3 regions of the Brevibacillus sp. HD3.3A genome follow, and region 1 is predicted to be linked to each of the others. Evidence: riboswitches for the same ligand, from Rfam matches in the RefSeq annotation. Region 1 holds a riboswitch; each other region holds the start of a gene.
What was found. A riboswitch is a leader RNA that binds a small molecule or an ion and turns the genes downstream of it on or off. The one in region 1 is predicted to bind cyclic di-AMP.
Positions count from the first base shown of each region.

Region 1 (2,199 bases):
ACGCATTTTATAGAACTCTTCCTTCAGCTCAGCCAGCTTCTCGCGCATTTGCGTAGCTGCCTCGGATGCTGCCAAGTACAGTGTCTCATACTCTGCTGCACGCGCCTCGTATTGCTTTTTGTCTGCAAGTGCACGGCGAGCAAGTTCATCTTCCCCTTCTGTCAGAGCGAGCTTCACTTGACGATCGCGTTTGTCGATCAGTGTGTTCGCTTCATCCAGTTGTTGGCGGAATTTCTTTTCCAGTGCTACCTGACGGGCGACAGCCACTTCGACTTGTCCGATTTCCACTTCCATATCTCGCATGTATTGATTCAGCATCACTACCGGATCTTCCATGGAATCCAAAGCGTCATTCACCGAAGCTACTGTCAGGTCACGCAAACGTTTAAAAATACTCATGTTTATTTCCTCCTCATCATATCACATCGTGTTATTTCATCCAAAAGCTCTCGCGACTTGAGCAACTCTATGGCTGGCGACGGGTCACATCTTTTTCCCAGGCGTCCAGCGCGTCTTCTTTCAATACTTTTTGGGCCCACTGACGCTCCCAGGCAGGTGGCGCTTCTTTGGGGACATGACTGGGGCGCAGTAAGCGATACCCCAGATAAATCACACCAATGGCCAGTAAGCCGTGGAACAGCAGATGGAGCTTGCCAATCAGCATCAGGAACCCGAAGAGGAAGATCACGATTCCCCAGAAACGCGAACCGGATTGTCCCATAATCTTTCGAGCGCCGTACAGCATGATGACCCCGGGAATCAAAATCCCGATCAGGTCACCGAAGTCGATTCCGATTTGATCCAGCAGAACCAACCCGCCGATTAGCAAGAGAACCAGCCCGAGCAAAACCTTTCCAGACCGTTCACTCATTGCTCGCTTACCTCCTATTCTCTTGTGCATGTGGTGCTTGCTAACTTATGCCCTTATTGTAGCCCCCCGGATAGGCTTTCCATAACGGGCGTGCGGTTGGTTTTTCCCTCCGTCCTTGGACGGAGAGCACTTCCTGCCATAATCGGACGAGCCTGTTTTCGCCCCATTCCAACCGCTCTTGCAATGTCGAAACAAAACGTTACACCTTTAGACAGGATTTTGTGACAAAAATATGAACAAGCAGTCAAAAAAAAGGAAAAATCGGACAAGCAGCGAATCTTCGTAGAGTGCGTGTAAAAAAACATCGAAAAATAGCCGAATTCCGCATGTCGGAAACGGGGGAACCAGTTTTTTGGGGTGAATAGTTGCGTTAGGCAACTTAGGGCGTCCTTTCGACCGAACCCTTCAGCTAACTTCGTAGGCTCACGAAAGGAGCAGTTTCTTTTGCGCAAGGTGGTACTATCTTTATTTATGGCTGGATTGCTTGCTATGGGAGCGGGCGCTGCACATGCGGCGGAGAACACGACACTCGAAGAGGTTGTCGATGATCTGTACGGCGTTCCTTACAAATCTTCAGGCACATCCAAAAAAGGCTTTGACTGCTCCGGTTTCACACGCTACGTATTTGACGCGTTAGGTGTAGACCTGCCGCACAATTCTGCCTCTCAATATGAGTACGGTACAGAAGTTGCACGGAAAGACTTGCAACCAGGAGATCTTGTGTTCTTTAATACAAACGGACGAAGCATCTCTCACGTGGGCATCTACATCGGGGACGGCACATTCGTGCATTCGGAATCCGGCCGCGGAGTCGTCAACACCAAGTTGAACGACCCGTACTACTGGAGCAAGCGTTTTGTTGGTGCCAAGCGCATCAGCTCGCCTGTTCTGGAAGCAAAGGCGGACACTCCGAAAAAGGAAAACGCGGTGCAAGCTGCATCGTTGCCGGAAAATCAACCAAAAAAGAAGTAGTTCGGCAAAAACATAAGAGCCAGGGACAATCGTCTCTGGCTTTTTCTGACGAAATTTAGTACCAGGTCTAAATAGGTGCCCTTACTTATAAGGAAATAAGCATGAATGAAGGGATACTTGTTCCTATTCTGTGAAAGCATGTTATGATAGACAAGGCTGATTCTTTTTTTGCCATGACACTTGTCCACTTATTAATAGAAGTAACTGGGGGTAATTCCGGTGAAAGATCACATTTTAATCGTTGACGACAATCAGGAGATTATTGAACTGCTTGAAGATATTTTGGAAAACGAAGGCTTTCAGGTCTCCTCTGCGGAAAATGGCGAGGATGCACTTGCCCTGCTCAGCCAGGGAGA
Region 1 covers NZ_CP085874.1:996,802-999,000, reverse strand. Annotated here, with positions in the region: gene HP435_RS05095 (PspA/IM30 family protein) at 1-399, opposite strand, end outside; gene HP435_RS05090 (LiaF transmembrane domain-containing protein) at 467-871, opposite strand; cyclic di-AMP (ydaO/yuaA leader) riboswitch at 1,175-1,308, shown strand; gene HP435_RS05085 (C40 family peptidase) at 1,316-1,843, shown strand; gene HP435_RS05080 (response regulator transcription factor) at 2,063-2,199, shown strand, end outside.

Region 2 (2,199 bases), 2.1 Mb from region 1:
TGGGAGAGCTGATGGTGGTCGGCGGGAAGTCAGACCCTGTAGCAGCGGCAGCCGCAGCGCTGAAAGACCTGGAGCATATTCTCAGCAAGTAAAAGCGCAGTTCCTAAACGGCAACAGCTCTGAGCAAGCTTCGTCTGTTTTCCAGCGATCGGCAGGCATGTATTTGCTGCTTTCACGCGCATACTACCGATGTACCACAAACTATCCAAATAGCGGCGAGGGGGCCATACGATGAAGCAATCATCTGATGTCAATGCCGAACTGCAACAAGTTTCTGCCTATCCGACCAAACAGAAGATGAACCAAAAGGATGTCGCTCTGTTTGACGAGCAGAAAGGTTGCGGCTGCACCCCCGAAGCGAAAAACGCGGCAAATACGGAGCAAGGCTAGCTCCACACGAGAAAAGCCGGGTCTCTTTGTGCGAAGAGAAACCCGGCTTTCGTGTGAAACGATTGTTTTATCCGATAAATTCTTGAACCCAGTAGCCGTTCGTGTATCCGACACCGATTTTGGTAAAGGCCGGGTTCATAATGTTTTTGCGGTGGCCATCACTGTTCATCCATTGCGTCATGACTTCTTCAGGGCTGCGTTGACCCATGGCGATGTTCTCGCCCGCAGTCATATAAGAGATGCCAAACTGCTTCATCATGTCAAATGGCGAACCGTACGTAGGGCTTGTATGGTCGAAGTAGTTGTTGTTCGACATGTCCGCTGCTTTTGCAAGTGCCACTTTGGACAAAGAAGCGTCCATCGTCACGGGAGCCAGTCCTGCTTTGGCGCGTTCCTGATTGACGAGATCAGCGACTTGCTTGGCGAAATCTCCTGTTTTAGCCTGGTCAGCTTGTCCGGTTGGAGCCGCAGGTGTAGTTGCAACTGGTTGCGCAGGTGCTTGCGGTGCTGTTTGCGCTGGTTTTTGTACGGGCTTTTGCACTGGCTGCTGCTGAACAGGTACTTGCTTTACTGGTGGAACAACAACCTGGTTTTGCTGGGCATTGGATGCAAAAGGCAATTGTCCCGCATATGGAATCCATTGATAGGAAAATTGATATGGTGTACTGTTACCGTTTTTCAACGGGCAGTTTGCGGAAGTTGCAGCAGAAGCAGAAGTAGTAAATCCGGTCAAGGCCAAGCCCAATCCCAGAGTCATGGCGATGGCAGTAGCTCCAAAACGTTTCATATTCACATCGTCTCCTTTTTTTGGCCTACGAGGTTAGTTGTCGGATTCGGGTTGAGGAAACAACCCTACGCTCCTTCGAGCGATTCACCCCATAGCGGGTTTTGTTGACCCGCGTAAAAGATCCCCCGCACTTCCATTCGTGAGGAAGTTTCGGCGTATTGGTTTGGCATGACCCAGAATATCAGACCATCCCGCCCGAAATAAAGGAGTAATATCTGCCAATCTGCTGGAAACGTTGGTGCTAGTGCGTTTATTTCGCTTCGTCTTCGTCGTCCTTCCACGCTGTCAATCCGCCGAGCAGCGCTTTTGCCTCATATCCGTGCTCGCGCAGCAAAGCTGCCGCTTTTTGGGCTTTATTTCCCGTTGTGCATACAGTGATGATCTGTCTTTCTTTGACGGCCCGTTCTGTTTCTTCATCTAATAGTTTGGCGTCTTGCGCAAGCATGTGCACGTAAGGAACATTTCGCGTGTCAGCGAATTTGCTTTCCACACTGCCTGTCTGAAATTTGGCTTCGTCGCGAACATCAAGGAACAAAATCGGAGTACCCTTTTCCAAAAGTTGCTTGATTTCTTGCTTTGTATACACTTCTTTTGACATGAATCATCCCTCCAGAACCTTAGTGTATCAGGTGAGAAACGGGCCGTGTAGCATCTAAATAGTTGATTATAGCGTATTTGTATGATAGAATGATAGTATTACTTGAATAATTAAGCCTAATTCATCGAGGTGCATAATGATGCTGATGGATAACGTTTTTGGATTCCCGATTCACACTGGCGCGGTCATCGGAGCCGCAAGGATGGGAGAGAGGAAGGGCTTTCGTCGTTTTAGGTTTTCAAAAAGTTTTGGTTTTAACATGGCAGTTCCGTCCTATGACACTTTCATATTGTCGAAGTAGAATAAATTCACATATCATGAAGGCGTATTGCAATCAGATGTTGGAGTATTTCTTCATGATATGTGAGCTTTATTTGCCTCGGTAAATATGACTGCATATTCAAATTGACTTTTGGAGGTTTTT
Region 2 covers NZ_CP085874.1:3,055,245-3,057,443, forward strand. Annotated here, with positions in the region: gene HP435_RS14665 (homoserine dehydrogenase) at 1-92, shown strand, start outside; gene HP435_RS14670 (hypothetical protein) at 232-390, shown strand; gene HP435_RS14675 (CAP domain-containing protein) at 458-1,177, opposite strand; cyclic di-AMP (ydaO/yuaA leader) riboswitch at 1,185-1,343, opposite strand; gene HP435_RS14680 (rhodanese-like domain-containing protein) at 1,428-1,775, opposite strand.
Region 2: it holds a riboswitch for cyclic di-AMP, as region 1 does, so the genes downstream of both, HP435_RS14675 (CAP domain-containing protein) here and HP435_RS05085 (C40 family peptidase) in region 1, are expected to answer to the same signal.

Region 3 (2,199 bases), 560 kb from region 1:
TGCGCATGCAGATGCGAAAAGAAATCCAGTTCATTCACCGCGAACTGGGTACGTCGATTGTCTATGTGACGCACGATCAATCCGAGGCACTGGCCATGGCTGATCGCATTGTCGTGATGAAGGGCGGCAGAGTTGAGCAGGCAGGCACTCCGCACGACATTTACTACGCCCCGGAGTCGCCGTTTGTCGCCAAGTTTGTCGGCAGAGCCAACTTTTTAAAAGGGAACTGGGCTGCCGCGAACACCTTTTTGCTGGAAAAACAGGGAGCGTCATCGTTGCCGATCACCGTTTCGCGTGATTTTTCCGCTTTTTTCGATCAGCAAGTATTGCCTGTTCGCCCGGACCAGTTGAAGCTGTCCGTCTGGCATCAAGGCTCGGACGGGATCATGGGCAAGGTCGCTCACGTCCAGTTTCAGGGCCGGGAGCTGATTTACTCGATTCGCGTCGGGGAAGAGGAATGGGAAGTGGTCACCGATATTAGCGAGCGGTTTGCTTACGATGATTCTGTACTGGTGAGCATTTGCGTGTAAGCTGGAAAGCAGGCGAAATAGCTTTCATTGGTGAGCAACCGATAGCTAATGTCAGGATATAAATAAAGAACGATCAAGCATGAGGCAAGCAGGCCGAAGCGAGCATTCACAATAATTGGCAGCAGGCGTATAATCAAATCACATTACCGAATCTGATTCAAACATTTCATACGGCCTAGTTCCGGGGCAACCCGGAAGCGGGGGAACCAATCTTTTGGGGTTAATCCTGAGCAATCAGGAGGGATGAGATAAGTCTTCTCTGCCATCCTACCCGTCAGCTAACCTCGTCGGCCAAAGCAGGGAAGGTTCATGAAGCGATGAAGTCTGGGCAATGATGCGAAAAAAGAGGAGCGGTCCTCTTCGGGCGCGTTTATAGGCCATTTCAGACTTTTTCTTTGGGACCTTTGTTCTTGAGAAAAAGGATGAAATAGGTCTATTTTTTATGGCGATTTTCATGTGTGGCTTTTGTCATACGCGTGCATGTCGATGTGCGAGGATGGCGGGCGGCAAATGAATTTCGGCATAAACCCGGTGCATGAAACCAAAAAACGAACAGCGAAATCAGGAAGACAGCGTACAGGGAGCCTTTTGCACAGGGGCGCCAGGTATTAGGTAAGCCTGCGTTATTCTGCAAAAATCGAGCGTACACAAGCGGCAGCGTCTGCAGGTGGTTCGTCCGGTTGGAAGCGGAACTTCGCAGGTTTTTTCATTTGGGAAAACAAGAAAGGGAGGAAAGGCTCATGCCCAAAATGACAGTCAGGCAATTGACGAAAGTGTTTGGCAAGCAGCCGCAGGCAGCGTTAAAGCTGTTGGAGCAAGGATGGACAAAGGAGCAAATTTTTAAAGAGACAGGGCAATCGATCGGTGTGAACCAGATCAGCTTCTCGGTAGCAGAGGGCGAAATTTTCGTCATTATGGGGCTGTCAGGCAGCGGCAAATCTACCTTGATCCGACTTTGCAACCGCCTGATTGAGCCAACCACTGGGAGCGTTCAGATCGATGGCGAAGAACTCATTGGTATGAAGCCGGCTCATTTGCGCGAGGTACGCAGGAGAAAGCTCGGCATGGTTTTTCAAAATTTCGCGCTCTTCCCACAGCGAACGGTACGGGAAAACATCGAATTCGGTTTGGAGATTCAGCAAGTACCGCATGGATTGAGGCAAGAAAAAGCACGCGAAGCGCTTGCGCTCGTCGGGCTTTCCGAGTGGGAAAATGCCTTCCCTGATCAATTGAGCGGCGGAATGAGGCAGAGGGTCGGCCTGGCCCGGGCGCTCGCCAACAATCCCGACATTTTGCTGATGGATGAAGCGTTCAGTGCCCTTGATCCGCTGATTCGAAAAGACATGCAGGATGAGCTGCTAGAGCTTCAGCTAACGATGAAAAAGACTATTTTGTTCATTACTCACGATCTGCATGAGGCATTGCGGCTCGGTGACCGGATCGCCCTGATGAAAGACGGTCGCTTCATCCAGGTCGGGCGTCCCGAAGAAATCATGACCGATCCTGCGGATGAATTCGTGAAAAAATTCGTTGAGGATGCAGACTTGTCCAAAGTGCTGGTGGCAAAACACGTGATGAAAAGGGCAGAAGCGATTACTCCTGACAAAGGTGCGAGGGTGGCCCTCCAGCTCATGATGGACAACGGGGTATCCAGTCTGTACATCGTAGA
Region 3 covers NZ_CP085874.1:440,024-442,222, forward strand. Annotated here, with positions in the region: gene HP435_RS02415 (ABC transporter ATP-binding protein) at 1-530, shown strand, start outside; cyclic di-AMP (ydaO/yuaA leader) riboswitch at 693-839, shown strand; gene HP435_RS02420 (quaternary amine ABC transporter ATP-binding protein) at 1,271-2,199, shown strand, end outside.
Region 3: it holds a riboswitch for cyclic di-AMP, as region 1 does, so the genes downstream of both, HP435_RS02420 (quaternary amine ABC transporter ATP-binding protein) here and HP435_RS05085 (C40 family peptidase) in region 1, are expected to answer to the same signal.